4 regions of the Mesorhizobium monacense genome follow, and region 2 is predicted to be linked to each of the others. Evidence: predicted binding sites of a transcription regulator. Region 2 holds the regulator's gene; each other region holds the start of a gene.
What was found. The regulator LexA, encoded in region 2, represses DNA repair genes until DNA is damaged. The targets are predictions, from matches to a motif close to TGTTCNNNNTGTGTTCNG.
Positions count from the first base shown of each region.

Region 1 (7,986 bases), 3.3 Mb from region 2:
TCGTTGTTGGCCATGCGATAGTCCTTTATTGGCCCGCAACTATACGGCATGAAAACCATATTGTCGGCGCCATGGCCGGCCATGATGTCTGGCCGTGACAGACCTTCCGCTTTCGACTATCGCTTTGCCCATGAAATTGCCGACCGACCCCGCCGCAAACCTTGCCGCCCTGATCCGCTGTGCCTCGGTGACGCCCGCCGAAGGCGGTGCGCTCGGCGCGCTGGAAGACATGCTGAAGCCGCTCGGCTTTTCGGTCGAGCGCCCGGTGTTTTCGGAAGACGGCACGCCGGACATCGAAAACCTCTATGCCAGGCGCTCCGGCAACGGGCCACATCTGATGTTTGCCGGCCATACCGATGTGGTGCCGGTCGGCGACGAAGCCGCCTGGACGCACCCGCCCTTCGCCGCCGACATCGCCAATGGTGAGATGTATGGCCGCGGTGCCGTCGACATGAAGGGCGGCATCGCCTGTTTCATCGCGGCGGTGGCGCGCCATGTCGAGGAGAATGGCGGGCCGAAGGGCTCGGTCTCGCTGCTGATCACCGGCGACGAAGAAGGCCCGGCGATCAACGGCACGACAAAGCTGCTCGAATGGGCCGCCGGCAAGGGCGAGAAATGGGACGCCTCGATCGTCGGCGAGCCGACCAATCCGGACGCGCTCGGCGACATGATCAAGATCGGCCGGCGCGGCTCGCTGTCCGGCAGCGTCGTCGTCAATGGCCGACAGGGCCACGCCGCCTATCCGCAGCTTGCCGACAACCCGGTGCGCGGGCTGATGAGCCTGGTCGATGCCTTGCTTTATCCGGCCTTCGACGAGGGAACGAAGGATTTTCAGGCGACCAATCTGGAGGTGACCTCCATCGATGTCGGCAACCCCGCCACCAACGTCATTCCGGCGAAGGCGACGGCGACCTTCAACATCCGCTTCAACGATACATGGACGGCCGAGACCATCCAGGCCGAGATCCACAACCGCCTCGACCAGGCGGCCGGCCGCACAAAGTACCGGCCGGGCAAGAAGACGCCGGTCGACTACGATATTGTCTGGCGCGACCGGCCGAGCCACGTGTTTCTCACCCGCGACGACCGGCTGATCGAAACGCTGAGCCAATCGGTCAAGACGGCCATCGGCAGGAAGCCGGCGCTGTCGACCTCGGGCGGCACCTCGGACGCCCGCTTCATCAAGGATTACTGTCCGGTGGTGGAGTTCGGGCTGGTCGGCAAGACCATGCACATGGTCGATGAACGCGTCGCACTTGCCGATCTCGAGACGCTGACGCAGATCTACCAGCGCTTCATCGAAGACTGGTTCGAGCGAGGCGCAGCCTAACCATGCTTTCGGTGTGATCATGCTCTCGGCCGATGAAACCTACGCTTCGCTGGCCGGCGCCTGGCGGCTGATGCTCGGCAAGGCCGACGGCCTGCGCCTGCTCGATCTTTCGGCGGACGGCTTCTGGAATTCCTTCTTCGCCATCGTCGTGGCGGCGCCGGCGCTGATCGTCGGTTGGGTCGGCATCGCCAACGAGATCGGCGATCCGAACGCATTCGCCGGGCGCTTCAGCATGCTTCTGCGGCTGGCGACCGTCGATATCGGCTCCTGGGTGCTGCCGCTGGTCGGCCTGGCGCTGCTCGCACCGCGCCTCGGCATTGGCGGCCGCTTCGTCCATTATGTCGTCGCCAGCAACTGGGCATCGGCGATCATCGCCTGGCTGATGCTGCCGTCGGCGCTGATCAGGCTTTTCCTGCCGTCGACCGACGAAGTCTCGGGGCTGGTGTCGCTGCTCCTGTTTGCGCTGTCGATAGTGCTGACCTGGCGCATGACCAATGCCGTCATCGGCAGGGGCGCAGCCGTCGGCACCGCTGTCTTTGCCGGCATGTTCGTGGCGTCGCTGGCCGTGCTGTTCGGGCTGCAGGCGCTGCTCGGCATCACCATACCGACCGAGGCTGGAACATGAAGCCGCGCGCCCTGCAAGAGTGTGATGCCGCCGCGGAGCGTTGGCTGCGCGAGGACGTCGCGCCGACATATGACGCCGGAAGGCAGACCCTGGCAGGGGTATTTCGGCGGAGGAGATGGCAGAACGTTCGCGCAAACGTGGCGCGGCTACTGCTAGCTGATCGGCGTACCTACCCGGCTTCTCCGGCAACCTGCGGGTAATCGACGCCGACGAGGAAAAGCCCGTCGGGCGGCGCCACCTGGCCGCAGGCGGCGCGGTCGTGCGCGTCGAGCGCTGCCTTGAGGTCGGCGGCGCTCCAACTGCCGTCGCCGACGCGCTTCAGCGAGCCGACCATCGAGCGCACCTGATTGTGCAGGAAAGAGCGCGCCGAGGCCCTGACTTCGATCAGGTCGCCCGAGCGGCTAACATCCAGGCGATCAAGCGTCCTGACCGGGCTGTCGGCCTGGCACTGGGTGGAGCGGAAGGTGGTGAAATCATGCCGGCCAAGCAGCAGCTTTGCCGCCTCGTGCATGGCGGCGGCGTCCAGCCGCTTCGGCACCCACCAGACCTTGCCCTTGTCCAGCGCCGCAGGCGCGCGGCGGTTGACGATGCGGTAGAGGTAGTGGCGGCCGGTCGCCGAGAAGCGTGCATCGAAACCGTCTGGCACGACCGCCGCCTTGAGAATGGCAATGCGGGCTCCGGCCATTTGCAGATGGGCGTTGACGGCATCGCGTACCTTGTCATCAGGCCACGCCTTGACGAGGTCGACATGCGCGACCTGGGCAGTGGCGTGGACGCCGGCATCGGTGCGGCCGGCGCCGCGCAGTGAAACCTGCTCGCCGCAGAATTTGCCAATCGCCTCTTCGATCGCCTGCTGTATCGAAGGCTGGCCGGCCTGGCGCTGCCAGCCAGCATAGAGGCTGCCGTCATATTCGATGTCGAGACGAAAACGCGGCATGACAGGCGGCTGTTCGCCGCTTAGGCGGCAAGCGCAGTGAAGGCCGAGGCGTAGACCAGCTTACCGGCCTCGGGCGCATCGCCCCAAGCGAGGGCCTGCAATGCCTCGCCCTGGTACTCGCTTTCGAAATTCTCGGCGCGGGCATGGGTGTAGCCGAAGCGGCCGTAATAGGCCGGATCGCCGAGCACCACGGCCAGGCTCTCGCCGGCGTCCTTGAGGCGGATATGCGCCTCGCGGATCAGCGCGCCGCCAATGCCTGAGCCATGGAAGGACGGTTCGACGGCCAGCGGCGCCAGCGCCACGGCCGGGAAGCTCTTGCCGCCGTTGCCCACGAAAAGCCTGGAAAACAGGATGTGGCCGACCACCTGGCCGTCCTCTTCCACCACCAGCTCGACGACGGCATCGCCGCCGGTGACCAGCGCGTCGACCAGTCCGGCCTCCGCCTGCTGGCCGAATGCATGCTCCTCGACGAGGCGGATTGCCTCGCGATCCCGCGGCGTCGCCACGCGTATCGACATCATGCTCATGAGAGTTTCGTTCCTTTTTCGATCTTGGCTCCGCGCAGAAACTCCTGCGCGGTGGTGGGCCTTCCGCCCGCCCGTTGAACTTCGACCAGCCTGATCGCGCCTGACCCGCAGGCAACCGTCAGTCGGTCATCGAGAATTCCTCCCGACTCGCCGACGCCATCCGTAAGCGTCGAGCGAAGCAGTTTCAGCCGCTCCATGCGGCCGCCAATGTCGACCTCGCACCACGCACCCGGAAAGGGCGAGAGGCCGCGAATGTGATTGTGGACTTCGCCGGCAGGCCGCGTCCAGTCTACGCGTGTCTCCGATTTATCGATCTTTTTGGCGTAGGTCACCCCCGCCGTCGCCTGTTGGGTAAATGTCAGACAATTTATCCCCAGCCGCGTCAATGCTTCCACGATCAGCGAAGCGCCTATGTCCATCAGCCGGTCATGCAACTCGCCCGCCGTCATATCGGGTTCAATGGCGCATTTTTCAACCATTGCCACCGGACCGGTGTCAAGGCCCTCTTCCATCCGCATCACCATCATGCCGGTCTCAGTGTCGCCGGCCATGATGGCGCGCTGGATGGGAGCAGCACCGCGCCAGCGCGGCAGAAGCGACGCGTGACCGTTGAGACAGCCGAGCCGGGTTGCTTGCAAAACCGCCTTCGGCAGCAAAAGCCCATAGGCCACGACCACTGCGACATCGGCGCGCAGGGCAGCGAACGCCTGCTGCTCCGCCTCGCCCTTCAGCGATGTCGGCGTCCGCACCTCGATGCCCAGCCGCTCGGCCTCGCGCTGCACCGGCGACGGCGTCAGCTCCAGCCCGCGCCGGCCGGCGGCGCGGGGCGGCTGCGTGTAGACGGCAGATATTTCGTGGCCGGCCTCGGCGATCGCCCGCAACACCGGGACGGAAAACTCCGGCGTGCCCATGAAGATGACGCGGAGGGGCATGCCCCTATCCCACCATCTTGCCCGGCGCCTTGTCCCTGGCGAGCTTCTTGAACTTCTTCACCACCATGTCGCGCTTCAGTTTCGATATGTGGTCGATGAACAGCACGCCGTTGAGGTGGTCGATCTCGTGCTGCAGGCAGGTCGCCATCAGGCCCTCGGCCTCCATCTCCTGCAGCTTCCCGTCGCGGTCGAGATATTTCACCCGCACCGAGGCGGGGCGTTCGACCTCGGCATAATAATCCGGGATCGACAGGCAGCCTTCCTCATAGACCGAGCGCTGGTCGGAACTTTCGAGGATCTCCGGATTGATGAAGACATGCGGCGCCGGCGGCTCGTCTTCCTTGGCAAGGTCGATGACCAGCATGCGCAGCGGCTCGCCGATCTGGATTGCCGCGAGACCGATGCCGGGCGCGTCATACATGGTGTCCAGCATGTCGCCGGCCAGCTTGCGCAAGGGCGCGTCGACGCGCTCGACCGGTTTGGAAACCTGGCGCAGGACGGGATCGGGAAGAATGATGAGCGGCTTGATCGACATGGCGTCTCACCTAAGACGTCATGCGAAAAGCGTCAACGGGGGGGCAGTTTAGGCTCGTTCACGTTTTGATCTGTGCCAGCAGACCGAATCATCTATGCTGGCACGATGAACGACCTGACCTCCATCCTTTCCGAACCCGTCGCCCGGCTCGGCGCCAGCACGTTCACGCTCGGCCATGCGCTGGCCTTCGGCACGGTGCTGTTTCTCGGCCTGTTCCTGGCGCTGGTCGTCGCGCTGTGGCGGTCGGCCAGGGCGCGCGCGGTGGCGGCTGCGGAAGCCGCTGACCACGCCCGCGATGCCGAGGCGCGGGTGGCCGGCATCCTGCAGAGCCAGGCCGAGATGCAGGGCCGCATGGGCGCGATCGCCGAAGTGTTCGGCGCGCGGCAGGCCGAACTCACCCAGTCGATCGGCCAGCGGCTTGATGCGATGACCGGGCGTCTTGGCCAGACCATGACCGAACAGACCAAATCGACGCATGAGAGCCTGGCCAAGCTGCAAGAGCGGCTGGCGGTGATCGATACGGCGCAAGGCAACATCCAGTCGCTTGCCGGCCAGGTGGTGCAATTGCAAGCGATCCTCTCCAACAAGCAGACGCGCGGCGCCTTCGGCCAATCGCGCATGGAGGCGATCGTCGCCGACGGCCTGCCGCATGGCGCCTATGAATTCCAGGCGACCTTGTCGAACGGCAGCCGGCCCGACTGCCTGGTGAGGATGCCGAACGGCGCGCCGTCGCTGGCCATCGACGCCAAATTCCCGCTGGAAGCCTGGAACGCCATCCGCGCCGCCGACGGCGCCGACCTGCAGAAGGTCGCCGCGCAAGCCTTCCGCCGCGATATCGAAATCCATGTCCGCGATATCGCCGAAAAATACCTGATCCAGGGCGAGACTCAGGACACCGCCTTCATGTTCGTGCCCTCGGAATCGGTGTTCGCCGAGATCCACGAGAATTTCGAGGCGGTGGTGCAGAAGGCGCATCGCGTGCGCGTCGTCATCGTCTCGCCGTCGCTGCTGATGCTGTCGATCCAGGTCATCCAGGCGATCCTCAAGGATGCCCGCATGCGCGAGCAGGCGCATCTGATCCAGGGCGAGGTCATCCGGCTGATGGAGGATGTCGGGCGCGTCGACGAGCGGGTGCGCCGGCTGCAGACGCATTTCGGCCAGGCGACGAAGGACATCGACGACATCCTCGTCTCGACGTCGAAAGTGACCAAGCGCGGCCAGAAGATCGAAGCGCTGGAGTTCGCGGAAGGCGAAGCCGAGGCGCCGGGCCCCGGTGCCGGAAAGGTCGAAGCCAGCGCGCGCGTCGCCGATTCCAAGACCGGTCAGCTGCGGCTGCGTGTGGTCGAAGACGGCGACTGACCGTCCGGCGCTACTGCTCCTCGACGGTCGTCATGCCGTCAAATTCTGGCAACCAGTGCAATGCCGAGCGGTGCCAAACCTGTTTTCTCGGCACAAGCTCCTCGCGCTGACGCGCCGTGCCGACCCTGATGCCGTAGATTTTCGGACCGTCGCCGACGGATGTCGCATAGAGATGCGATCCGCACTCGCCGCAAAAACCCTGGGCGCGCTTGGCGCCGGTGGATCCGGTCTTGATATAGACCTTCGGTGTGCCGCTGGTGATCCTGTAATTGCTTTCCGGTGCCGGAACCGTCACCCGGAAGGCAGTGCCGGTCAGCTTCTGGCAATCCGTGCAATGGCAGATCGAGGTCTTTTCCGGATCGATCTCCGCCTCGTAGGTGATGGCGCCGCAATGGCACCCGCCGTCGATTCTCATCTTCGTTCCTCCCGAAATCCAGCCGCAATCTTAGCGTGGCGCGGTCGCGAGGCAACGGGCCAGCGACTAGTCCAGAGCCTCTCCGGTTGCCGATACGATCGCCTTGCGCCGGCGCTCCCAGGTTCCTGTCGCCTGCGGCTTGACGAACAGCCGCGAAATCTCCGGCATTTCCGTTTTCAGCACGGCCTCCAGCCGCTCGACGCAAGCTTCGATCTCCGGTGCCGTCAGATGGTCCTCGAATTCGATGCTGAGGCCGGCGACAATTTCCTGCGGGCCGATATGGACGCTCAGTATACCATTGGCGCGCTGCACAGCCGGGTCCTGCTGGGCAATGGCCAGCACCTTCTTCTGCACTTCGGGCGAGGCCGGTTCGCCGAGCAGCAGGCCCTTGCTCTCGCGGGCCAGGAAGATCGCTGTCGCACCCAGAATCAGTGCGATGCCGATCGAGGCGGCGCCGTCGAGTTCAGGCATGGCGAATACCTCCGCCGCCAATATGCCGACAAAGGCGACGATCAGGCCGAGCAGCGCGGCGCTGTCCTCGAATAGCACCGTGTAGACGCTTGGATCCTTGCTGAGCCGCACCGCCTCGAACCAGCCGAGCCTGCCTTTCTCGCGGCGGAACTCCTTCAGCGCCACGTACCAGGAGCTACCTTCGAACAGGAAGGAGAGGCCAAGCACCGCATAATTGACCATGGCATTGGCGACCGGCTCGGGCGCCATGATGTGCACCACCCCTTCATAGAACGACACGCCGGCGCCGAGCGCAAAGACGAGAAGTGCGACGATAAAGCTCCAGAAGTAGAGCTCGCGGCCATGACCGAGCGGATGCGTGCGGTCGGGCGGCCGGGCGGCGCGGTGCATGCCGTAGAGCAGCAGCCCGCCATTGCCGGTGTCGACCAGCGAATGGACGCCTTCCGACAGCATTGCCGAGCTGCCGGTGAAGAAGGCGGCGGCGAATTTGGTCAGCGCGATGGCGAGATTGCCGGCGAGCGCCGCGTAGATGATCTTCCTCGACCCGCCATGCGCCGCCATGGTGTGCTGCCCTGTCCGATGCTCCCGAGAGCCTAGCGGCCAACCCGCCAAAGCTCCACAGGCATTCACAACGCGCGAACGGTCCAGTCGTTCAGAGGGAAGGTGACCACCGCGAGCCCCTACTCGACGACCTCGTCGGTCCATACTTTGAAGCCGGCGAGCGTGCCCGGCCCAAAGATATGGGTCAGCGGTACATCGGCCGCGTCGCGGCCGGAGGCGATCAGGATACGGCCGATGCGCGGGGCGTTGTTGCGCGGATCGAAAGCGTGCCAGCGGCCACCGAGATAGACCTCC
Region 1 is NZ_CM165567.1:5,755,615-5,763,600, forward strand. It holds gene AC1RUK_RS27450 (2-dehydropantoate 2-reductase) at 1-14, opposite strand, end outside; gene dapE (succinyl-diaminopimelate desuccinylase) at 131-1,330, shown strand; gene AC1RUK_RS27460 (transporter) at 1,350-1,955, shown strand; gene truA (tRNA pseudouridine(38-40) synthase TruA) at 2,125-2,892, opposite strand; gene AC1RUK_RS27470 (GNAT family N-acetyltransferase) at 2,913-3,419, opposite strand; gene fmt (methionyl-tRNA formyltransferase) at 3,416-4,351, opposite strand; gene def (peptide deformylase) at 4,356-4,886, opposite strand; gene AC1RUK_RS27485 (DNA recombination protein RmuC) at 4,992-6,245, shown strand; gene AC1RUK_RS27490 (GFA family protein) at 6,256-6,660, opposite strand; gene AC1RUK_RS27495 (cation diffusion facilitator family transporter) at 6,727-7,692, opposite strand; gene AC1RUK_RS27500 (transglutaminase-like domain-containing protein) at 7,812-7,986, opposite strand, start outside.
Region 1: a site for LexA is predicted at 4,942-4,959, ahead of AC1RUK_RS27485 (DNA recombination protein RmuC). Genes of this name have one in related genera too.

Region 2 (7,986 bases):
GTGGCCGAATCCCATCAGCCGGAACGGATCGTTCTTGTCCTTGGCGCGGGCGATGAATTCCGGGATGTGGTCGACATGGCCGATCTCGCCCAGCATGTTCAGAGCCGCCTCGTTGGCGCCGCCATGCGCCGGGCCCCACAGGCAGGCGATGCCGGCGGCGATGCAAGCAAACGGGTTGGCGCCCGACGAGCCGGCCAGACGCACGGTCGAGGTCGAGGCGTTCTGCTCGTGGTCGGCATGCAGGATGAAGATGCGCTCCATGGCGCGCGCCAGTACCGGGTTGATCTTGTATTCCTCGCACGGCACCGCAAAGCACATGTGCAGGAAGTTGGCGGCGAAGTTCAGCTCGTTCTTCGGGTAAATGAACGGCTGGCCGATATGGTATTTGTAGGCCATCGCCGCGATGGTCGGCATCTTGGCGATCAGCCGCATCGAGGCGACCATGCGCTGGTACGGATCCGAGATGTCGGTGGAGTCGTGGTAGAAGGCCGACAGCGCGCCGACCACGCCACACATCACCGCCATCGGGTGCGCGTCGCGGCGGAAGCCGGTGAAGAAGCGCGACATCTGCTCGTGCACCATCGTGTGGCGCGTCACCCGGTAGTCGAAGTCGTCCTTCTGCGCCTTGGTCGGCAGTTCGCCGTAGAGCAGGAGATAGCAGACCTCAAGGAAGTCGCCATGCTCGGCCAGTTGGTCGATCGGATAGCCGCGATGCAGGAGGATGCCTGCGTCGCCGTCGATGAAGGTGATCCCCGACTCGCAGCTTGCCGTCGAGGTGAAGCCGGGATCATAGGTGAAAGCCCCGGTGGTGTTGTAGAGCGAGCCGATATCGATGACGTCAGGCCCGACTGAACCGCTTCGCACCTTGAGTTCATGCGTCTTGCCGGCGAGCTCGAGCTTTGCGGTCGACTCGTGCGGTTTGCCGCCAAATTCCAGTTTTGTCGCAGCTTCGGTCATTGCAAACTCCTTTTCGTTCCTCATGCCGGCAAGGGCAAATCCTGCAAATCACCGGAATGCGCGTACTCGCCACCGCATTTTAGGAGGTGCGTGCCAGATTGGGCCAAAGCCTAATGTTGCACTGCGAAACGCGCCTTTCAATGCCAATCTTCTTGGGCCAGTTTTCCTAATCGATTTGATCCGCGATGCGCGCCAGGCTTTCGCCCCGGCCAAGCACGGCAAGCACGTCGAACACGCCCGGCGAGGTGCTCTTGCCGGTGAGCGCGGCCCTGAGCGGTTGGGCCACAGCGCCGAGTTTGTGGCCCTCGGCCAGTGCGAACTCGCGGATCGCCGCCTCCGCCGCAGCGGCAGTCCACTCGCCGGAAACCGCATTCAAAACACTGTGAGCGCCAGCCAGGATCGCACGTGCATCACCGCCGAGCAATGAAGCCGCCTTGTCGTCGACCGGCAGCGGCCGCTCGGCGAACAGGAAACCTGCGCCATCGACGAGCTCGACCAAAGTCTTCGCCCGCTCCTTCAGGCCGGGCAGGGCGGCCAGAAGCTGCGCCTTCTTGTTGTCATCGAGGCGCGCCGCGATTGCCGGGCCGCCCTCGAGATAGGGCAGCGTGGCGACGAAGATGTCGAACAGCCCGGCATCGTCCATGCGCCGCATATGCACGCCGTTCAGCGCCTCGAGCTTGGCGAAATCAAAGCGGGCGGCACCCTTGTTGACGTCGCCGATGTCGAACCAGGCGATCATGTCCTTGATCGACATCACCTCGTCGTCGCCATGGCTCCAGCCGAGCCGCGCCAGATAGTTGAGCAGCGCCTCGGGCAGATAGCCCATCGCGCGATAGGCCTCGACGCCGAGCGCGCCATGCCGCTTCGACAGCTTGGCGCCGTCGGCGCCATGGATCAGCGGAATGTGCGACATGGACGGCACCTCCCAGCCCATGGCGTTGTAGATTACCGTCTGGCGGGCGGCGTTGGTCAGATGGTCGTCGCCACGGATGATGTGGGTGACGCCCATGTCGTGGTCGTCGACGACGACGGCATGCATATAGGTCGGGTTGCCGTCCGAGCGCAGGATGATGAAATCGTCGAGATCCTTGTTGGGGAAGCGCACCTCGCCCTGCACGCGGTCGTGCACCACCGTTTCGCCTTCGGTCGGCGCCTTGATGCGGATCGCACCCTTGACGCCTGCCGGCGCCTCCGACGGGTCCCGGTCGCGCCAGCGGCCGTCATAGCGGGGCGGCAGGCCCTTGGCACGTGCGGCCTCGCGCATCGCCTCGAGTTCGGCCGGCGTGGCGTAGCAGTAATAGGCCTTGCCCATCCGCACCAGATCCTCAGCCACTTCGCGGTGGCGCGGCGCGCGCTCGAACTGCGACACCGGCTCGCCGTCCCAGCTGAGGCCAAGCCAGGACAGCCCATCGAGGATGGCGGCTGTGGCGGCGTCGGTGGAGCGTTCGCGATCCGTATCCTCGATGCGCAGCAGCATCGTGCCGGCGGTGTGCTTTGCATAGAGCCAGTTGAACAGCGCCGTACGCGCGCCGCCAATGTGCAAATAGCCTGTCGGCGAGGGGGCGAAGCGGGTGACGACCTTGTCGGACATGGAACTCTCGGAAAGCGCAGAAAGCGGATGTGATGCGCGGACTTTCGCGCGTTGCGCGTTCATGTAGCATAGGAGGTCTGGGGCGCAAGGGGCAGACCCGATGGCTGGACGAGGTCGGGGTGCAGGGGAGAGCGAGGGCGCGACGAGCAGCGTCAGCGAGCGGACGCTGTTTGCCGATATTCCACACGCCGAGCCAATGCCGGTTTCATTGCTTGCGCCACGGCCGGGCATCGAGCCTTTGCCGCCCGGCAATCGCGCGCCGGAGCTTGTCCCCGCGACTGTTTCGGTAAAGCGGGTCTCCGGAGCATTCCGCCGTCTTTCCGGTCCCGCAATCCGGCGAAGCATCGCTGCGGCTGGCGGCACGGAGCTTGACCGCGGCATGGGCTTCCTGCTGGTGCCGGTGTTTCTGGCATGCGGGGTGATCTTCTATTTCTCGCTGGCGACGGAACCCGATTTCTACAGGCCCGTCGCCGTGGTCGCCTTGACGGCCGCCTGCGCGGTGGCTTCGCGGTCATGGCTAAGGACGCATTTGTGCTTCATGGCGGCGCTGCTCTGCGCGCTCGGCGTGCTCGCCGCAAAGGTCGAGACCTGGCGCGCCGGAACCCAGATGCTCGGCTCGGAGATCCAAACGCGGCTGACCGGGCGGCTCGCCAGCCTGGAAGAAATGGAAAACGGCCGCGTCAGGCTGACCATCGACGTCATCTCGACGGCCCATCCGAAGCTGCGCTATGCGCCGGAGCGGGTCAGGCTTTCGGCGCGGAAAGTTCCTCCTGATATGACCGCCGGTTCCCTGATCACCGGCTATGCCCGGCTGCTCCCGCCGACCGGACCGGTGCGGCCGAATAGCTACGACTTCTCCTTCGACAGCTATTTTTCCGGCATCGGCGCGAGCGGGTTTTTCCTCGGCAATCCGAAGACTGTTGTCCCAAAGACTGGCGCTGGCGAAGACGCACCATCCAGGACGCGCTTGGCGTCCGCAATCGAGAATGCCCGGGAGAGCATCGCGGACCACATTCGCGGCCAGATTGGCGGCCCGGAGGGCGAGATTGCTGCGGCATTGATCGTCGGCGTGCGCGCCGGCATTCCCAATGAGATCAACGAGGCGATGCGGCGCACCGGCATCTACCACATCATCTCGATCTCCGGCCTGCACATGGCGCTGGTCGCCGGAACCATTATGGGGCTGCTGCGCGGCGCCTTCGCCCTGTTTCCCGATTTCGCATCGCGCCGGCCGGTGAAGAAATATGCGGCCGCCGCGGCGCTCTTTTCCATCGCCGCCTACCTCGTCTTTTCCGGCATCGTCGTCGCGGCCGAACGCAGCTTCATCATGCTGGCGGTGATGCTGGTCGCCGTGCTGTTCGACCGCGCGGCGCTCACCATGCGCAATCTGGCGATCTCGGCGATTGCCGTGATCCTGGTGTCGCCGCACGAAGTGGTCGGCCCGAGCTTCCAGATGTCGTTTGCGGCGACCGCGGCCCTTGTCGGTGCCTATGCCGGCTGGTCGGACTACCGTGCCGGCAGAGCGACGTCGCCGCCGCCACGGCGATCGCCGCTCGCCTTCGTCACGCGAAAATTCCTGCTCGGCATGGGCGGCCTCGCCATGACCTCCATCATCGCCGGCAGTGCGACCGCGCTCTTCGCCATCTGGCATTTTCAGCGCGTGTCGCCGCTCAGCCTGCTTGCCAACCTGGCCGTCATGCCGATCGTCTCGCTGATCGTCATGCCGTTCGCCGTGCTCAGCGCGCTGGCGATGCCGTTCGGCGCCGATGGACCCTTCCTCTATGTGATGGGCAAGGGGCTGACGGCGATGATCGCAATATCCGGATGGATTTCCGAGCGCTCGCCGATCGATGCTGTCGGGCTGATCTCCATTCAGTCGGTACTGCTGGTGACGATCGCGCTGGTCATCGCCACCATGGCGACGACATGGCTCAGGCTGGCAGCCGTTCCGTTCGCATTCGCCGGCCTGCTGACTGTCTCCGACACTCGCACGCCTGACGTTCTCGTCTCGGAGGATGGGCATCTTGTGGCAATGCCGATCGGGGGCGGCGAACTCGCCATCAACCGCGTGCGATCGAACGAGTTCACCACCGACAACTGGAAACGGGCTGTGAAGTCCGAAACCATTGTGGAGCCCGAGACCTTCGAGAAGGGTGACGCGCGGTTCGACATGGATCCGGCCGACCTGCCGCCGGGCTCACCCTTCTACTGCAGCAGCGGTCTTTGCCTCGCGCGGCATCCGTCTGGCGCGATCATCGCGTATGCAGAAGACCGCAAGGACGCGTGGCGGGCGTGTGCTTTCGCTACCCTGATCATCGTCAACGACGCCACCGCCTACGACCCTTGCCGCAATCCGCTTGTCCTTGTCGTCAGGAAACGGCAACTTGCCCGCTTGGGCAGCGCCGCTGTCTTCTTCGATCAGCAATCGGCAATCGCGCCGGCAGAGATAGACTTCGCGGTCGAGCAGCCGTACCGGCCCTGGCACGAGCAGCGAAGATTCTCACGCGAGGCGAGGGGCCTGCCGCCTTACAAGAGACCCGAAAGGCAGGCCAGCAAACCGCCGCCAAAACAACCGCCGCCGCCTCAGTAGCGGCGGATCAGACCGACCAGCTTGCCCTGCACCTTGACCCGGTCGGGCCCGAAGATGCGGGTTTCATAGGCCGGATTGGCGGCTTCCAGCGCAATCGAGGCGCCCTTGCGGCGGAAGCGCTTCAGCGTCGCTTCCTCCTCGTCGACCAGCGCCACTATGATCTCTCCCGGGCTCGCCGTGTCGGCGTTGCGGATGATGACCGTATCGCCGTCGAAGATCCCGGCCTCGATCATCGAATCGCCCTTGACCTCCAGCGCGTAATGCTCGCCGCCCATGATCATGTCCGGCGGCACCGAGATCGAATGCGTCTGATGCTGGATGGCGTCGATCGGCACACCGGCCGCGATCCGCCCCATCACCGGGATGGACACTGCCGCAACCGCATCGTCGTCATTGCCCGCCTGGGGCGTGCGCGACGATGCCATAGGCTTGATCTGCCGTCCGAGGCCGCCCTGCCCAAGACTGCCCTGAATGACGCTCGGCGAGAACTTCTTCGCCGCATTGAGGCCGGGAGCAATCGAGTCCGGCAGGCGCAGCACTTCGAGCGCGCGCGCCCGATTGGGCAGCCGGCGAATGAAACCGCGCTCCTCCAGCGCCGTGATCAGCCGGTGGATGCCCGACTTCGAGGCAAGATCGAGCGCCTCTTTCATTTCGTCGAAGGAGGGTGGAATGCCGCTTTCCTTCAGCCGCTCATGGATGAACATCAGCAGTTCATGTTGTTTGCGTGTCAGCATCGCGGCCCCCAACGGAATCAGAAAAACAAACCCAGAACAAACACTATCTGTTCCAGTTGTGTTCCGCAACTGTTTAAAGTTTAATGAATGGGTTAAGGCTCCCGAAACGATGTCGCGTGCGACAGCGAATATCCCAGCCCCTTAGATGCCGGCTTCATCGCATTGATTTTGTTATCGTTTACGGCCAACCACCGGCCTGGGAGCTGGTTGGAAGTCGGCAATCATTCGCCGCAAACAATGTAGGTAGGGCCGTGTTTGACGATCCAGCCCGCTCGATGCACCGTGAACGAAACGAACTCAAAATGCCAACTATGAGCAGGGGTCGAGGGTGTCGTTGGGCCGATAAGTCATCAATGCAGGTTCTTGCAGCGCGATGGCCTGTGATGAGAGAAAGTACCGATCGTCGGCTTGTGTCATCATTGCGTGCCGGTGTCGTGCGTATCTGGGGGGAGCAGACATATCATGACAGGAATTCCTGATCTTGCGGCCGTCGAAGCGATGGACGCCGCGGATCCACTGCGCCCCTTGCGCGACCGCTTCATCCTGCCCGAAGGGGTAATCTATCTCGACGGCAATTCGCTGGGTGCAGCCTCGCATGCCGCCTTCGACGAGCTACGCAAGGCGGCGACCGAAGAATGGGCGTACGACCTCATCCGCGCCTGGAACACTGCCGGCTGGTTCAACATGCCGGTCGAACTCGGCGATCAGCTCGGGCGCCTGATCGGCGCCGCTCCCGGCCAGACGGTGGTCTGCGACACGACATCGATCAACATCTACAAGCTGCTGCACGCGGCAATGGCCATCCGGCCGGATCGGCCCGTCATCGTCGCCGAGGGCGACAGCTTTCCGACCGACCTCTACATGGCTGAAGGTGTCGCCTCGACTCGAAAGAACACTGTGCTGCGCCTTGCAGGCGTCGACGCACCGACGATCGAAGAGCTGATCGACGACCGGGTCGCGGTGGTGCTGGTCAACCACGTCAACTACAAGTCAGGCGAACTGCGTGACATGACGGCGCTGACGCGCATCGCCCATGACGCCGGGGCGCTGATCGTCTGGGATCTCTGCCACACAGCAGGCGCCATGCCGGTCGAACTGGACACGGCGAATGCCGATTTCGCTGTCGGCTGCACCTACAAATATTTGAATGGCGGCCCGGGCTCTCCCGCCTTCATCTATGCCGCGGAGCGCCATCATGCCGATGTGCTGCAGCCGCTCAGCGGATGGTGGAGCCACGCGCGGCCCTTCGCCTTCGAGCAGGCCTACGCAGCCGGCACCGGCATCCGCCGGTTTCTGTGCGGCACGCAGCCGGTCCTGTCGATGCGCACGCTGAAGGGCGCGCTCGACATCTGGAACGATGTCGACATGGCGGCCGTGAGAAAGAAAAGCATCGCCCTGGCCGACCTGTTCATCGAACTCGTCGAGGCAAAATGCGGCGCCTATGGTCTCACGCTCGAAAGCACCCGCGACAGCGCCAGGCGCGGCAGCCAGATTTCATTCATGCACGAGCACGGCTACCAGATCATGCGGGCGCTGATCGAACGCGGCGTTATCGGCGATTTCCGGGCGCCGTCGACCATACGCTTTGGCTTTACCCCGCTCTATGTCGGCTACGCCGATGTGTGGCACGCTGTTGAGGTGTTGGAAGAGATCCTGCGCAGTGGGGCCTGGAAAGACGGACGTTTCGCCGTCAAGTCAGCCGTCACCTGAGCGGCAGGGAGAGCAGGGGGAGGGCACAGTTGCTGGAACATCGTATTTCCGACTGGGACAACGCCTATACAAACGGCGCCAACATAGCTGGCGGCGATCGCTGGCCGGCCGCCTGGGTCGAGCCCGCGCGGGCCTTTCGTGACGCTCTTTCGGCCGAGGGCAGGGCGCGGCTCGACATCGTCTACGGCGACAGACCGCGCAACCGGCTCGATCTTTTCCTGCCGAGCACCCCGCCCAAGGGGCTCGTGGTGTTCCTGCATGGCGGTTACTGGAAGGCGTTCGACAAGAGTTTCTGGTCGCATCTTTCGGCCGGGCCGATCGGGCATGGCTATGCGGTGGCTATGCCCTCCTACACGCTATGTCCCGAGATACGCATCGGCGGCATCGTTCGCGAGGTCGGCGCG
Region 2 is NZ_CM165567.1:2,424,895-2,432,880, reverse strand. It holds gene gltA (citrate synthase) at 1-957, opposite strand, end outside; gene gltX (glutamate--tRNA ligase) at 1,124-2,548, opposite strand; gene AC1RUK_RS11675 (ComEC/Rec2 family competence protein) at 2,649-5,138, shown strand; gene lexA (transcriptional repressor LexA) at 5,132-5,872, opposite strand; gene kynU (kynureninase) at 6,335-7,582, shown strand; gene AC1RUK_RS11660 (hormone-sensitive lipase) at 7,612-7,986, shown strand, end outside.

Region 3 (7,986 bases), 2.8 Mb from region 2:
GCATCGTCGCCACCAGCTATGAGCCGCTGATCCTCTATGTCGAGGCGGCGGCGCTCTATCTGGCGCTGAGCTCGGTGCTGTCGGCGCTGCAGACGCGGCTGGAGGCCAGGCTCAATCGCTATGGCGGCTTCCTGGAGGCGCGGGCATGATCGGCCTCACCAATATCGAGAAGCGCTTCGGCGACAATCTTGTGCTGAAGGGCGTCACCGTCGCCATCGAGGAAGGCAGCGTCACCGCCCTTGTCGGCCCCTCCGGCGGCGGCAAGAGCACGCTGCTGCGCTGCATCAACCTGCTGGAGATCCCGACCTCCGGCACGGTGCGCATCGGCGACGAGACGCTCGAATTCCGGCCTGGCATCAAGGTCGCCACAAGGGACATCCGGCGCCTGCGGCTGCAGACCGGCATGGTGTTCCAGAACTTCCAGCTGTTCCCACACCGCAGCGCGATCGAGAACGTCATGGAAGGGCTGGTGACGGTACTGAAATGGCCGGTCGAGAGGGCGCGCGAACGGGCGATGGCTCTGCTCGAGAAGGTCGGCATGGCGCACAAGGCCGATGCCTGGCCGGCGACGCTGTCGGGTGGCCAGCAGCAGCGCGTGGCGATCGCGCGGGCGCTCGCGCCGTCACCAAAGGTGCTGCTTTGCGACGAGCCGACATCGGCGCTCGACCCGGAACTGGCGCAGGAAGTGGTCGACGTGCTTGGCCAGCTCGCCAGTGAAGGCACGACTATGGTGATGGCGACGCATGATCTCAGGCTCGCCTCCAAGATCGCGCAGGAAGTGGTCTTTCTCGACGCCGGTATCGTCGTCGAGAAAGGCCCGGCTTCCGTGGTGTTCAGCACCCCGGAGCATCAGCGCACCAGGCGCTTCATCGCCACGCTGAAGCAGGAGGCGGGCGAGTCCCAATAAAAAAACCCGGCGCGAGGCCGGGTTTTCCTGAATTCAAAGAGTGAAAAAGCTCAGGCAGCTTCTTCCTGCTCGGCTTCTTCGTTGTCGGCCTTGGCGCCGCGCTTCGGACCCTTGTTGAGGTTGACCTCGATGAGGCGCACCGCTTCGGTCTCCGACATGCGGTTGACGGCGGCGATCTCGCGCGCCATGCGGTCGAGTGCCGCCTCGTAAAGCTGGCGCTCCGAATAGGACTGCTCCGGCTGGTTGTCGGCGCGGTAGAGGTCGCGCACCACTTCCGAGATGGAGATCAGGTCGCCCGAGTTGATCTTCGCATCATATTCCTGGGCGCGGCGCGACCACATGGTGCGCTTGATGCGGGCGCGGCCCTGCACCACCTTCAGCGCGCGGTCGACATAGTCCTCTTCCGACAGCTTGCGCATGCCGATCGAGGTCGCCTTGGCGACCGGCACCTTCAGGCGCATCTTGTCCTTCTGGAAGTCGATAACGAAGAGTTCCAGCTTGTGGCCTGCCACTTCCTGCTCGTCGATCGACACGATCTGGCCGACGCCATGCGCCGGATAGACGATGAACTCGCCGGTCTTGAAACCGTGACGCGCTGCGGTGGACTTCTTCTGCGGGGTGATCGTTGCCATACGCCCTGAACTCCTTGTTGTAGCGCCGGCATGGCGGCGCCGGCTGAAACTTCGCGCGATCGGGGTGGCCGACCGTTAGCCGCACAACAGACGAACCCATCCGGAAAAGCCGGGACCGGCAAACCGCAATATCGCGACCGCCTGCCCCAGATCGCTCTGGTCCAGATTGAGAAGTTCACCTTTCAGTGATTTGGGGCGTTTGCGCCATAAATCGATGTTGTGTCACCGGCATGTTTGGCTGATGTAGCACAAAAAGTCGGAAGAATCAAGGTTTTGCTGCATTAGCGAAGGCAACCGGCCATCGCCGCCTGTCAAGACGGTTCGTGTCTCATGCCCGTTACGCTGCGTCATGCCGGCCGAACCGGCACGACCGTCAGTCGCCTTCGCCGGGCTCGGCGGAGAAATATTTCTCGAACTTGCCGGCCTCACCATCGAAGGTCTTGGCGTCTGCCGGGGGCTCTTTCTTGGCGGTGATGTTGGGCCATTTCTCGGCGTATTCGGTGTTGACCTGCAGCCATTTCTCAAGGCCGGGTTCCGTATCGGGCTTGATCGCGTCAGCCGGGCACTCCGGTTCGCAGACGCCGCAGTCGATGCACTCGTCGGGGTGGATGACGAGCATGTTCTCGCCTTCGTAGAAACAGTCGACCGGACAGACCTCGATGCAGTCCATGTATTTGCATTTTATGCAATTGTCGGTCACGACGTAGGTCATCGGTCGGCTCCGGGACGTCCCGTTTTTGTTGGGCTTTTTTGGTGAGGTAACGCCTTTGCCTGCCGCTGGCAAGGGCGGCTATTCCCAAGGATGTCGGCGTCTCCGGAATGGAATTCCAGAGCGCGACACTGGCGAAAGTCGCTCGTGCCTTCAATCCTCGCCGATGAGCCGGTCGGTTTGGCGGCGTTCCTTCTTGGTCGGCCGGCCGCTGCCGGCGTCGCGCAGCGCCGGAATCGCATCCGGAACGGCCTCGCCCTTCGGTGCCGACGGTGGCGACATGTCCTCGTAAAGCAGGCGCGCTTCTTCAGCCGGGCCGCGCCGGACGCCCGTTTCGAGTACCTTCCAGACGAAGATGCGCCGCTCCAGCGTGATGGTCAGGACATCGCCAGGCTTGACCAGATCCGAGGCCTGCGCTGCTTTGTCGCGATTGATGCGCACGCGTCCGGCGACCACCAGCTTCGCCGCCAGCGAGCGCGATTTCACCGCGCGGGAAAAGAACAGCCATTTGTCTATTCTCTGGCGGCCTTCGGCAACCATCGGACCTTTGACTTACTTCTTCAACTGGTCGCGCAGAGCGGCGAGCTTGGCGAAGGGCGAGTCCGGATCGAAACGCACCGGACGTTCCTCTCGCGGTTTTGCCTGGAATGCAGGCTTGCCGCCTTGTGCACCGCCCTTGCCGTCCGGCCTGCCGCCCTTCCAGTCGGGTCGGCTGTCGCGGCGATCGGGACGCTCGCCCTGCGGTTTGGCTTCGCGGCCGCCTTCGCCCTGGGGCTTGGGTTTGAACTTTGAGCGATCGAAGCGCGGCTTGCCGGCGCCGTCGCGCTGGTCGCGTCGGCCTTGGTAGGCCGGCCGCTCGCCTGGTGCGGTCACCGGCTGTCCGCCGCCGGCATCCGCCGGGGCATCGCTTCGGCCCTGCGCGACCTGGCCGTTGCGCGGGCGATTGTCGCGGCGGTTGTCGTGATGGCGATGGCGTGGGCGCTGCTCGAAACGGCCCTGCCGCCACAAAAGGATGGGTTTTGGCTGCTCGGCTTCCGGAGCGGGCTCGCCGGCAGCGGCTTCCGCCACCGTGGCTGGCTCGGCCGGCAGCGCTTCCTGAGCGGGCGTTGCATCTTCGGTCGCCTCGACCGTCGCGGCTTCAACCTCGGCGACCTTGGGTTCGGATTCTGGTTCGGCGACCGACGCAGGTTCGGCCGGTATTTCCGCTGCGGCTTCCGCTACGGGCGCGGTCTCTTCCGCGACTTCAGCCGCAGCTACCGTCTGCTCTTCCGCGACAGGCTCCGCTACTGCCTCGGCGACGGGCTCGGCAAGTGCTTCGGCTGAGGCCTCAACTGCGGCATCAGGCTCAGAACCCTCCACCGGCGCCTCGGCTGCGACTTCAGTCGTGGCTTCCGTCGTCACGGCCTGCTCGGCGCGCGCAGCTTCTTCCGCCGCCAGCTTTGCGGCAGCTGCCTCGCGCGCGGCATTGTCCTGCGCTTCGAGCCGCGCCTTGACCTCGGCGGCAGGCTTCGGCTCGGCGCGGTAGCCGAGGCCTTTCAGGATCTCTTCCATGTCGTCAGCAGTGGCGCCGAGGATCGACATCATCGGCGGCGTCACCATGAAGGCGTGGCCGTCATAGGCGCCGTCGGGGCGCTGTCCGAGGCCCGGCTTCCAGTTGGTCGCGGGACGGATCAGATCGGCCAGCCGCTCGAGGATGTCGACGCGGACCGCGCGGCGGCCGAGATTGCGGTAGCCGGCGAGCTTGTAGAAGGACTTGTCGAAGGCGGGATCGATGACCACCGAGGTGCGGCCGGAGGCCAGGGCGTGAACCACGTCGCCGAAGCCCGGTTTGTCCTTGCCGTCATTCTTCAGCGCCCAAAGCAATGTCACCAGTCCGGCAGGCGCCGGCTTGACCAGCGCCGGCACGAAGACATGGTAGGCGCCGAAGCGCACGCCCAACCGGCGCAACGCGGCGCGGCCTTCCTGATCGAGCGACTTCATCTCTTCGGCGATGTCGCGGCGGTTGATGAGGCCGAAATTCTCGACCAGCTGGAAGGCGATGCCGCGGCCGATGCCGGTGATCTGGTCGGCATTCTTCAAGTCGACCAGTGGCTTCAGCAGGGATTCGACCTGGAAGTTGACGAAGCGCTCGGCGCGCGCCGCGACCTTGTCGCGGGCGGGACCGGTGAGCTGCTCGTCGGCCAGAAGCACAAGGCGCGGCTTCAGCGGTTCGTCGCCGGCGACCAGCGTGCCGACCGGCGCGCCGATCCAGCGCAGCGTGCCGTCGGAGCCGAGTGCGATGTCGCCATTGGCGCAGGCGCCGAAACGTTCGGCGCGCGCCTCGAATTCGGTGGCAAGCGCCTTTTGTGCCGCCGTGCGCACGGCCTTGGCATCTTCGCCGCCGGCGCTTTGGTCGGCGGTGAAGCGGAACCCTTGCAACTCGCCGACATGATGGCCTTCGACAAGGACGGTTCCGGTAGGGCTAATTTCGGCTTCAGGCATGGTATTTTCTCTAAGGCGCCGCATGAGGACGGAAGTCCTGCGGTCTACGAAGCGTTTCGTCAACCGCTCATGCAGCGCATCCGACAATCTGTCTTCGATTTCGCGCGTCTTTTCCTGCCAGTGTGCCTGATCGGCCAGCCAGCCGGGCCGGTTGGAAACGAAAGTCCAGGTGCGGATCTGGGCGATCCGGTGCGACAGCGTGTCGATGTCGCCGTCTGTCGTGTCGGCACGCCGCACCTGCTCGGCCATGTAGTTCTCGTCGACATGGCCATGCCGGGCGAGGTCCATATAGATCGAGGCGATGAGGTCGGAATGCTGGGCCGGCGCGATCTTCCTGTAGTCGGGGAGCGCACAGGCTTCCCACAGCAGCGCCACCCGCTTGGCGTCGGAGGCCAGAGCACGGATGTCCGCGTCGCGCGACAGATGCTCGAGCGCCTGCGCGTCGACCGCCGGCAGCGCCCGCGTCAGGCCCTCGACCGGTGCGTTGGTCTCGATCGAGCGCTTCAGCGCATCAAGGCTGGCGAAATCGAAATTGGCGGTGCGCCATTGCAGCACCTTCACCGGATCGAAATCGTGGCCTTCGATCTTCTTGACCAGCTCCTCATCGAGCGGATCGACCTGGCCGGTGACGCCGAACGTGCCGTCGCGCAAATGGCGGCCGGCGCGGCCGGCGATCTGGCCGAGCTCGGCGGACGTGAGGTCGCGAAATTGGTAGCCGTCGAATTTGCGGTTCTGGGCGAAGGCGACATGGTCGAGGTCGAGATTGAGGCCCATGCCGATGGCGTCGGTGGCAACGAGGTAATCGACATCTCCGGATTGGAACAGCGCCACCTGGGCGTTGCGGGTGCGCGGCGAGAGCGCGCCGAGCACGACGGCGGCACCGCCCTGCTGGCGGCGGATCAGTTCGGCGATGGCATAGACCTCGTCCGCCGAGAAAGCGACGATCGCCGTGCGCCGGGGCAGGCGGGTCAGCTTCTTTGAGCCGGCATAGGCCAGATGCGACAGCCGCGGCCGCGTCACCACCGAAACGCCCTTCAAGAGGCGCTGCAGGATGCCGTGCATGGTGGCTGCGCCCAAGAGCAGCGTTTCCTGGCGGCCGCGCAGATGCAGGATGCGGTCGGTGAAGATGTGGCCGCGCTCGAGATCGCCGGCGAGCTGGACCTCGTCGATGGCGACGAAGGCGGCGTCGGTCTCGCGCGGCATGGCCTCGACGGTGCAGACCGAATATTTGGCGCCCACCGGCTGGATCTTCTCCTCGCCGGTGATGAGCGCCACCTTGTGGGCGCCGACCTTTTCGCAGACGCGCGTGTAGACTTCGCGCGCCAGCAGCCTGAGCGGCAGGCCGATGACGCCGCTCTCATGCGCCACCATGCGTTCGATGGCGAGATGGGTCTTGCCGGTGTTGGTCGGGCCGAGCACGGCCGTCACGTCGCGGCCCGAAAGGATCAGCGGCTGGGAGTGTTTCGGCTGGATATTCATCGGCTCGGAAATAACGCTTCTGCCGCTCGTTGCCGGGGAGCACGCCAGTGGTGGCGCGTGTGACAGCCGACACATAAGGATTTCAGGCGCGAAGCGAAAGCGGAATGTTCCGCAAGCGGGGCAAAGAGCCGTCCGGCTCGTACAAAATCCGGTCTCGATTAAGAGTTGGAACGAGTCTGGAACGAATCGGCGACGAATCACTGACTCTCGCTGATTCAGGTTTTGTTCACGGCTATATGTGGATTTTTTGACGGCGAGTCTCACCACATGCTGAATCGCTAAACTGGCCCGATTTATGCAAGGAGAACAATGCTGTTAACCTTCGCCGGGGAACGATCGCCGCACCCCGATCGACCTCAGCCAACGTTATGAAATTATTGACTTTTCCTAACGCGGCCTTAATGATTTGATCGACGTTTTCGGGCCTCATCGTTAATGTTTCGGCCAAAGCCGGAACGAATCGGCGACGAATCAGCGATGCTCAGGTTTTCTTGGTTTGTTCACCCCAATATGTTGTGTTGTGAACAGGTTATCCACCGAGAAGTCACAGCTTGTGGCGTGGGTTTCGCACAGACTTGGCAGCTGCCGTTAACCTTTGCGTGCCGCTCCGGCACAGATCGGCGTTGGGTGCATCGGTCGGCCCGATCATAGCAACCACAACCAGGCTCGGCCAGCAATGTCAAAACGGCTGCTTCAGGCCAGGTCCTCTTCCGTCACATAGCGCTGCAAGACAGAGCCGACGTTCCGGATGATTTCATCGTGCGACAGGGCGACGACCGGAGGAAGCCGCAGCAGGTATCGGCACATTGCCAAACCCAGCAACTGGCTCGAGACGAGACCGGCCCGTCGACCCGCATCGGCGGGGTCACCGACCGCCGCAACCACTGGCCTCACCTGACTGGCAAACACCTCGCGCAGCTTTTCGGCAGCAAAGTCGTTGGACATCGCCGAACGCAACAGAATTGTCATGCCAGGGCCGCTGGCCGGACCTTCCCAGATTTCGAGAAAGCGCCTGATCAGTGTTTCGCCGATGGCGGCTCGGTCAATCACCCGCAGCTCCGGCAGATGCAGGTCGACGACCGCCGCCCTGGCGAACAGTTCGTCCTTGCTGCGGAAATAGCGGATCACCATGGCCGGATCGATCGAGGCATGCGCCGCGACATCGCGGATCGAAGCCCCGTCATAACCGTGTTCGGCGAACAGTAGCCGCGCCGCCTCGAGGATATGGGCCCGCGTGCGGTCCGATTTGCTGATTTTCTTCGCCTGATTCTGAGTCATGAAAATGCATATGCCAACACCTGTTGACAAATGCAATGGCGTCGATTAGAAAGTCAACACTTGTTGATAAATGGAGAGGGAAAATGTTGCCCGATACAACGGACGTCCTGATCATTGGCGCCGGCCCGACCGGCATGGCGCTGTCCATCATGCTGCACCAGGCCGGTGTCGATCACGTTCTGATCGACAGGCTGGCGCAGGGCCTGCAGACCTCGCGCGCCGGCGTCATCCATGCGCAGACGCTGGAAGCGCTGGAGCCTCTCGGTGTCACCGGGCGGCTGGGCGAACTTGCCCTGAAGCTGCAAAATTTCGTCATCCGCGACCGCAACCGGGCGCTGCTCGATGTCGATTTCGGCAAGCTTCCATCAAGGCATCCCTATCTGTTGATGCTGCCCCAGAACCTGACCGAGCAGGTGTTGGCCGAGCGGATCGCTGCCCTGGGCGGCGTCATTCATCGCGAAGTCGAGGCCAAGGCGGTTGTTCAGGATATTGACGGCGCC
Region 3 is NZ_CM165567.1:6,479,049-6,487,034, forward strand. It holds gene AC1RUK_RS31025 (amino acid ABC transporter permease) at 1-149, shown strand, start outside; gene AC1RUK_RS31030 (amino acid ABC transporter ATP-binding protein) at 146-907, shown strand; gene AC1RUK_RS31035 (CarD family transcriptional regulator) at 958-1,539, opposite strand; gene fdxA (ferredoxin FdxA) at 1,913-2,251, opposite strand; gene AC1RUK_RS31045 (RNA-binding S4 domain-containing protein) at 2,402-2,788, opposite strand; gene AC1RUK_RS31050 (helicase-related protein) at 2,801-6,208, opposite strand; gene AC1RUK_RS31055 (TetR/AcrR family transcriptional regulator) at 6,902-7,486, opposite strand; gene AC1RUK_RS31060 (FAD-dependent oxidoreductase) at 7,570-7,986, shown strand, end outside.
Region 3: a site for LexA is predicted at 6,375-6,392, ahead of AC1RUK_RS31050 (helicase-related protein). Genes of this name have one in related genera too.

Region 4 (7,986 bases), 3.4 Mb from region 2:
CTTCGCCGACCGGCGTGCGCGAAGTGCAGCGCTTTGGTGGCGCCGACATCGCCAGCCTGTTCTGGGATGCAGTTGAGAACAAGAGGCGGTAGTCCACGTAACTGCGCCCCACCGATCCTCTAACTCTTTGTTTTTACGCAATTCCTGACGGAAGACCGTTGCACGCTTTTCCTGGAATTGCCCTAGACCACGAAGCAGTCGTCGGCGGTGAGCCAGGTGCCTGGGCGCACGGTGGCGAACTGGACAGCCGCCGCTCCGCCCACGCCGTCCACATCGAACAGCAGAGCGCCTGTCGCGTCGTCGTAAAGGATGTGGTCGCTGTCATCGGTGGCTTTGTTGTCGAGCCCGAAGACCGCAGCGAAAAGCGGGCCGGCCGACAGCCCGACGAATACGGAACTGTCCAGCCGGAACATATCATCCAGCGCATTGAAGTCGTCGATACTGTCGTAGTTCGCCGGTCCAAGCGCGTCGAACACGAAGACATCCCTGCCCGCGTCGCCGGCCAGTCGGTCGCGGCCGGCGCCGCCATTGAGGCTGTCGTCACCAGCGCCGCCCCGCAGGTCGTCGGAGCCGGTCGCGCCGTCGAGGACATCGTCGCCCGTGTCGCCGCGGATGGCGTCTGTGCCGGCACCGCCGCTCATCTCATCATTGCCGCCGCCCCCCTTCAGCCAATCGGTGCCCGCACCCCCGATGATCGTGTCGGCGCCTGCGCCGCCGAACAGCTGGTCGTGGCCGGCGCCGCCGTCGAGCGTATCGTTGAACGGGGTGCCGCTGACGCGGTCGTCGCCGCCCAGTGCGGCGACGAGAACGGCATGATCGTAGCTTCCATAGCTCACGGTGCTTGTGGCGTCGCTCATCGTGATCGATTCGGCCGGGGGTGTGACAGTGACCGCAATCGTCGCCACATTGCTGTTGCCCTGGCCGTCGGTGGCGTAAACCGTAAAGCTGTCGGTGCCGACGAAGCCGGCCTCGGGCATGTAGTCGAACAGATTGTCGCTCAGAAAGCCCGGATGATAGTGCAGGCTGGTGCCGACGTGACCTTGGTGAAACGGATAGTAGTTGCCGTCGAAATTTGTGCTCGGCTCGAGGGTGCCATGGTCGGGCCCGTCCAGGATGACAAAGCTCAGGAGATCGTAGTCGGCATCCGCCGCGCTGAACTTGATGTCGTCGAGAAATTGCCCCTGCGAAACCGACAAATTCAGATTGGCCACCGTGGGCGCATGATTGACGAAGGTGTTGGGCTGAAGCGCGCCGCCTTCCAGGGTGATCTGATGCTGGCCGTACTGGGTATTTTCGCCGCCGAAATATTCGTTCGCCCCGATCCATGTCACCGTGACGGTGTCGGGGCCGTCGGCGTTGACCGAGACGATCCGGGCCGACAGGTAGGCCGCCTGGTCAGTCAGGGTGCGGACGAAATTGCCTTCATTGTCGAAAACCTGCGTTTCCACCGTCGTCCAGGTCTCGGTCCTGCCCTCGTGGGTGAGACTGGTGATGGTGAAGAAGCCGTCGAAGACATCAACCGAAGCCAGGTCGATCCCACCGAATGGGAAATCCGCCTTTGCCCCTATCGGTCCGATCACGTCGCCGTCGGTTTCGGTAATGCTGAAAAGCACCGCGTCAGGGCTCGGATTGGGAAATTCGGGTTCTTCCCATACGGTGAGCTCACTGCCATTGCTTAAGGTCGGCATCCTGTCTTCCTCGCGTTTGCGCCTGGACGCGCTGCGGATGTCCCCCGTTTCCAACCATAACATCGTATGCGAGTCGGATCGGTGACAAACCCCTTCGCCTTTTCCATGTTGGTTAATTCTACTCCGGGCGGAGGCAGTCCGATGGAGTTCTGCGCACTGCGTTGACATTTCGCCGGAAGGCGACTGACCATACGTTCCCGTAATGTTCTTGATTAACTCGGAAATCTGTGCTTGTCTTGCTCGACGTCGCTCACGGCCTGATTGCATCGGCTTTGAGCGAGTCAGGTCCGGGGGTGTTGAAAAATATGGTGGCGCGGGTTCGCACGGTTGCTTTCCAGGGCATCGAGGCCGTGCCGGTCGACGTCCAGGTGATGATCGCGCCGGGCAAGGTCAACATGCATATCGTCGGCCTGGCCGACAAGGCGGTGGCTGAAAGCCGCGAGCGGGTGCAGGCGGCATTGCATGCCTCGGGCCTGTCGATGCCGTCGAAGAAGGTGACAGTCAATCTGGCGCCGGCGGATCTCCCCAAGGAAGGCAGCCACTACGATTTGCCGATCGCGCTCGGCCTGATGGCGGCACTTGGCGCCATTCCGGGCGACATGCTGGCCGGCTATGTCGTGCTTGGCGAATTGTCGCTCGACGGCACCATTGCCGCGGTGGCCGGCGCGCTGCCGGCGGCGATCGGCGCCAATGCCGAAGGCAAGGGCCTGATCTGCCCGTTCGCCTGCGGGCCGGAAGCGGCCTGGGCCGGCAAGGATTTCGACATATTGGCACCGCGCAGCCTGATTGCCATCGCCAATCATTTTCGCGGCACGCAAGTGCTGTCGCGGCCGGAAGCCGGCATCCACGCCTCGGCACGCGACCTGCCCGACCTTGCCGACATCAAGGGCCAGGAGAGCGCCAAGCGGGCGCTGGAGGTAGCGGCGGCCGGCGGGCATAATCTCTTGATGGTCGGCCCGCCGGGCTCGGGGAAATCGATGCTGGCGCAAAGGCTGCCGTCGATCCTGCCACCGCTGGCGCCAAAGGAATTGCTCGAAGTCTCGATGATCGCGTCGGTCGCGGGCGAACTCGGCGAAGGCAAGTTGACCGACCGGCGGCCGTTCCGTGCCCCGCACCATTCTGCCTCGATGGCGGCGATGGTCGGCGGCGGGTTGCGGGCCCGGCCCGGCGAAGTGTCGCTTGCCCATCACGGCGTGCTGTTCCTCGACGAGTTTCCCGAATTCACGCCGCAGACGCTCGACGCGCTGCGCCAGCCGCTCGAGACCGGCGACTGCATGATCGCGCGCGCCAACCATCGCGTCACCTATCCGGCGCGCATCCAGCTGGTGGCGGCGATGAACCCGTGCCGCTGCGGCATGGCCGGCGAGCCGGGCTATCGCTGCCTGCGCGGCGAGCGCTGCCGCACCGACTACCAGGCGCGGATATCAGGCCCGCTGCTCGACCGTATCGATCTCCGCATCGAGGTGCCGGCGGTTTCGGCCGGCGATCTGATCCGGCCCGACAAGGCGGAGAAGAGTGCGGCCGTGGCGTTGCGCGTGGCGCGCGCCCGCACCATCCAGCGCGAGCGTTTCGAGCGGCTGGGCGTCACCAGCGCCACCACCAATGCGCATTGCTCGCCCTCGATCATCGAGGAGATCGCCGTGCCGGATACCGCCGGCCTGGCGCTGCTCAAGGACGCCAGCGAAAAACTCGGCTTTTCCGCGCGCGCCTACCATCGCGTCTTGAAAGTGGCGCGCACGCTCGCCGACCTCGACGCCAGCGAGACCGTCGGCCGCATCCATCTGGCCGAGGCGATCTCCTATCGCATGATGTCGGAGCGGATGGCGCAGGCGGCGTAGACTTCTGCCGCTCGCTGGAAGTGCTCATACGGGTTCGCGCCCGATAGTCGCGTATGTTACGGTCATGGACCTAACCTGGAGCTGAGGCGGGGGATGATTTCGGTTTCGCCGGCGCGCAGCGCCGAGGACTTCCGTGTCATGGCCGGGCTTTGCCGCAATCTTGCGCAATGGGACGCCGATGCGGTGCAACCTTACGGCGTCTCGGCAGAAGACGTGATGGCGATTTTCCACCCGGAGATAAGCAGCAGCCAACTGGCGGCGACGTTCGGCGCGCCGGATGCCATGCCGTTCATCGCGCGATCGGAGAGCCTGCCGGCGGGTTGCCTCGCCTTCGACCCGTTCGACGACAAGTCGGTGGAGATCCATAAATTCTTTGTCGATGAATCGTTTCGCGGAAAAGGAATCGGCCGTGCGCTGATGGGGGCAGCACTGGCGGAAATCGCGAAGGGCCGGAGCCGAACAGTGTTGATCCACACGACGTTCTACATGACGCACGCCATTGCCGTGTACGAGTCGTTCGGCTTCACACCGTGCCCGTCCTTCCGCGAAACCCCGGAGCATGTCAGACATACCGACATCTTCATGTCGTGCTCGATCTCGCCTGCGTGAGACGAGGGGTAAGCGGCGTAGTCCCTTGAGGGGAGGGGCGCTGGCGCCTGGCCTTCGGTTCAGGCCTGCCCGCGCGCCTTCAGCTCCAGCCGCCGCTTGTGCAGCACCGGCTCGGTGTAGCCGTTGGGCTGGACGCTGCCCTTGAAGACCAGATCGCAGGCGGCCTGGAAGGCGATGGAGCTGTCGAAATCGGGCGCCATCGGCTGGTAGAGCGGATCGCCGACATTCTGGCGGTCGACGATGGCCGCCATGCGTTGCAGGGCATCCATGACCTGGATCTTCGAGCAGACATCGTGGCGCAGCCAGTTGGCGATGTGCTGCGAGGAGATGCGCAGCGTGGCGCGGTCCTCCATCAGGCCGACGTCGTTGATATCAGGCACTTTCGAGCAGCCGACGCCCTGGTCGACCCAGCGCACGACATAGCCCAGAATGCCTTGCGCGTTGTTGTCGAGTTCGCGCTGGATCTCGTCGGGCGTCCAGTTCGGCCGTACCGCCACCGGCACCGACAAGATGTCGTCGAGCTTGGCCTTGGGCCGGTTCTTCAGCGCCGCCTGCACGGCGTGCACATCGACCTTGTGGTAGTGGGTGGCGTGCAGCGTCGCCGCCGTCGGCGACGGCACCCAGGCGGTGTTGGCGCCAGCCTTGGGATGGGCGATCTTCTCGACCAGCATCGCCGCCATCAGGTCGGGCATCGCCCACATGCCCTTGCCGATCTGGGCGTGGCCGGCCAGCCCGCATTCGAGACCGGTGTCGACGTTCCAGGCCTCATAGGCGGAAATCCAGGCGGCCTGCTTCATGTCGCCCTTGCGGATCATCGGGCCGGCTTCCATCGAGGTGTGGATCTCGTCGCCGGTGCGGTCGAGGAAGCCGGTGTTGATGAACACCACACGCTCTTTTGCCGAGCGGATCGCCTCCTTGAGGTTGACGGTGGTGCGCCGCTCCTCGTCCATGATGCCCATCTTGATGGTGTTCTTGGCCATGCCGAGCAGCGCTTCGACGCGGTCGAAAATCTCGACGGCGAAGGCGACTTCCTCCGGCCCATGCATCTTCGGCTTCACCACATACATCGAGCCGGCACGGGAATTCATCCGCCGCCCGCCCGGGCCGACATCGTGCAGGGCGACCAGCGCCGTCAGCGCCGCGTCCATGATGCCTTCCGGCACCTCGTTGCCGTCGCGGTCTGTTATTGCCGGATTGGTCATCAGGTGGCCGACATTGCGCACCAGCATCAGCGAGCGACCGGGCAGCGCAAGCTGGCCGCCGTTGGGCGATGTGTAGCCGCGGTCCGGATTGAGCTTGCGGACGAACGTCTTGCCGCCCTTGCTGATCTCTTCGGCGAGGTCACCCTTCATCAGGCCGAGCCAGTTGCGGTAGACGACGACCTTGTCCTCGGCATCGACCGCCGCGACCGAATCCTCGCAATCCTGGATGGTGGTCAGCGCCGATTCCAGGATGATGTCGGCGATGCCCGCCGGGTCGGTGCGGCCGATCTGGTTGGCGCGGTCGATCGATATCTCGATATGCAGGCCATTCTTGACCAGCAGCACGGCTTCGGGGTTCGCTGCATCACCGCGATAGCCGGCAAACTGTTTCGGATCGGCCAGCGTGGTGCCGCCGGCGCCGGCGCTGAGCTTGAGCGCGCCATTCGCGACCGACAGGCCGTTGACCCCGGCCCATTTGCCGGAGGTGAGCGGCGCCGACTGGTCGAGGAAGTCCTTGGACCAGGCAACGACCTTGGCGCCGCGCACGGGGTTGAACCCCTTGCCTTTTTCCGCGCCGCCCGTTTCGGGGATGGCATCGGTGCCGTAGAGCGCATCATAGAGCGAACCCCAGCGCGCATTGGCGGCGTTGAGCGCATAGCGCGCATTCATCACCGGCACGACCAGCTGCGGTCCGGCGACCACGGCGATCTCGGGATCGACATTGTCGGTGGAGGCGCTGAAGGCGGGTCCCTCAGGCACGAGATAGCCGATCTCCTTCAGGAAGCCTTTGTAGGCCTCCATGTCGAGCGGCGCGCCATTGTCGCGATACCAGCCGTCGAGCTTTTCCTGCATAGCGTCGCGTTTTGCCAGCAGCGCCCGGTTCTTCGGTGCCAGATCGTGGACGATGGCCGAAAACCCGTTCCAGAACGCATCGGCGGCAATGCCAGTGCCGGGCAGCGCTTCGTTGACGACGAAGTCATGCAGTTCGCGGGCAATCCGCAATCCGGCGATCTCAATGCGATCGGTCATCAGGGCGTCTCCAGATGAAAGGCTAGGCCGGGCCTTTGGCATGTCGAGGTGGTACGGTCAATTCAGCTTAGGGTGAAGGTGGGCGTTTTAAGCATCAAGGACTCGGACAGCGCTGAGGGCCAATGCAGAGCTGGCGGTTGGCGAAACCGGAGGTCCGGGCGCCCTTCGCCCCGTTTACGGGGAGAAGGTGCCGGCAGGCGGATGAGGGGCGGCGCCAACGCTGAAGTGATTGCCCTCTGAATGGGCTACCTGGCTTGACGCCCTCCGCTCCATCGCCCTAGCTTGCCTTCCATCACAGGAGACCTACCCATGGCAGGCACGGTCGAAGGCGAGAACATCGATGTCGGCTTTTCCGGCCGGCGCTGCATCCATTCGCGCAACTGCGTGCTGGGCGACCCGCATGTCTTCGTGCCCAACGCCAAGGGCGAGTGGATACATCCCGAGGCGGCCAGCGTCGAGAAGATCGTCGCCATCGCCGAGAGCTGCCCGTCCGGCGCCAACACCTACCGTCGCAAGGATGGCGGGCCGCAGGAACAGCCGCCGGTGGTCAACACCGTGCGGCTCAGGGAAAACGGCCCGTTGGCGGTGCATGCCGAGATCGTGCTTGGCGAAGAGACCTTCTACCGCGCCACGCTCTGCCGCTGCGGCGCCTCGGCAAACAAGCCGTTCTGCGACGGCAGCCACAACAAGACCGGCTTCGCCGCCACCGGCGAGCCGTCGCTCAAGGATACGCCGGCGCTGGAGGCGAGGAACGGGCCGCTGAAAGTGACGCCGACCACCAACGGCCCGCTCAAGCTCGAAGGCAATGCCGAGATCGTCACCGGCACCGGGCACACGATCGACCGCACGACGCGGGTTTTCCTCTGCCGCTGCGGCCATTCGGAGAACAAGCCGTTCTGCGATAACACGCATAAGAAGGTGGGGTTCGTGGGGTAACTCCCTTCTCGTACGAAGGTAGCGTTCCGTCACACCCCCCTCTGTCCTGCCGACTTTCGTGGCCCAGCGCTCGCTGCTTTATCGGCCGCGCCGTATCGGCTAAGGGCTTCGCAGCAAGAACCCTCGCCGTCCGGACCGCCGAAGAAAATGACCGCCAAGCCAAAACCCCTCCCTCTGTTCCTCGGCATCGACACCGGCGGCACCTATACGGATGCCGTGCTGTGGTCGGAAACCGGCAGCCCGCGCGGCAAGGTGCTGGCCAAGGCCAAGGCGCTGACGACGCGGCACGACCTCGCCGTCGGAATCTCCGGCGCGGTCGATGCGGTGTTGGAAAAATCCCGCACCGATCCCACGGCGATAAAACTGGTGTCGATGTCGACGACATTGGCCACCAATGCGCTGGTCGAGGGCCAGGGCGGCCGCGTGGCGCTGGTCATGATCGGCTTTTCCGAGGCGGACCTTGCGCGTGACGGGCTGAAGACGGCTTTGGGCACCGATCCGGTCGTGTTCTGCCCCGGCGGCCATGATGTCCACGGCAATGCCGCAAAGCTCGACCTGTCCGGGCTGGAGGCGGCCCTGCCCGAACTCGGCGGCTCGGTGTCCGGCTTTGCCGTCTGCGCCTATTTCGCCACCCGCAACCCGGCGCATGAGATCGCCGCCCGCGAGTTGATCCGCGAGAAGACC
Region 4 is NZ_CM165567.1:5,793,470-5,801,455, forward strand. It holds gene gshB (glutathione synthase) at 1-92, shown strand, start outside; gene AC1RUK_RS27680 (Ig-like domain-containing protein) at 183-1,856, opposite strand; gene AC1RUK_RS27685 (YifB family Mg chelatase-like AAA ATPase) at 1,994-3,526, shown strand; gene AC1RUK_RS27690 (GNAT family N-acetyltransferase) at 3,665-4,135, shown strand; gene AC1RUK_RS27695 (malate synthase G) at 4,195-6,366, opposite strand; gene AC1RUK_RS27700 (CDGSH iron-sulfur domain-containing protein) at 6,676-7,302, shown strand; gene AC1RUK_RS27705 (hydantoinase/oxoprolinase N-terminal domain-containing protein) at 7,450-7,986, shown strand, end outside.
Region 4: a site for LexA is predicted at 1,881-1,898, ahead of AC1RUK_RS27685 (YifB family Mg chelatase-like AAA ATPase). Genes of this name have one in related genera too.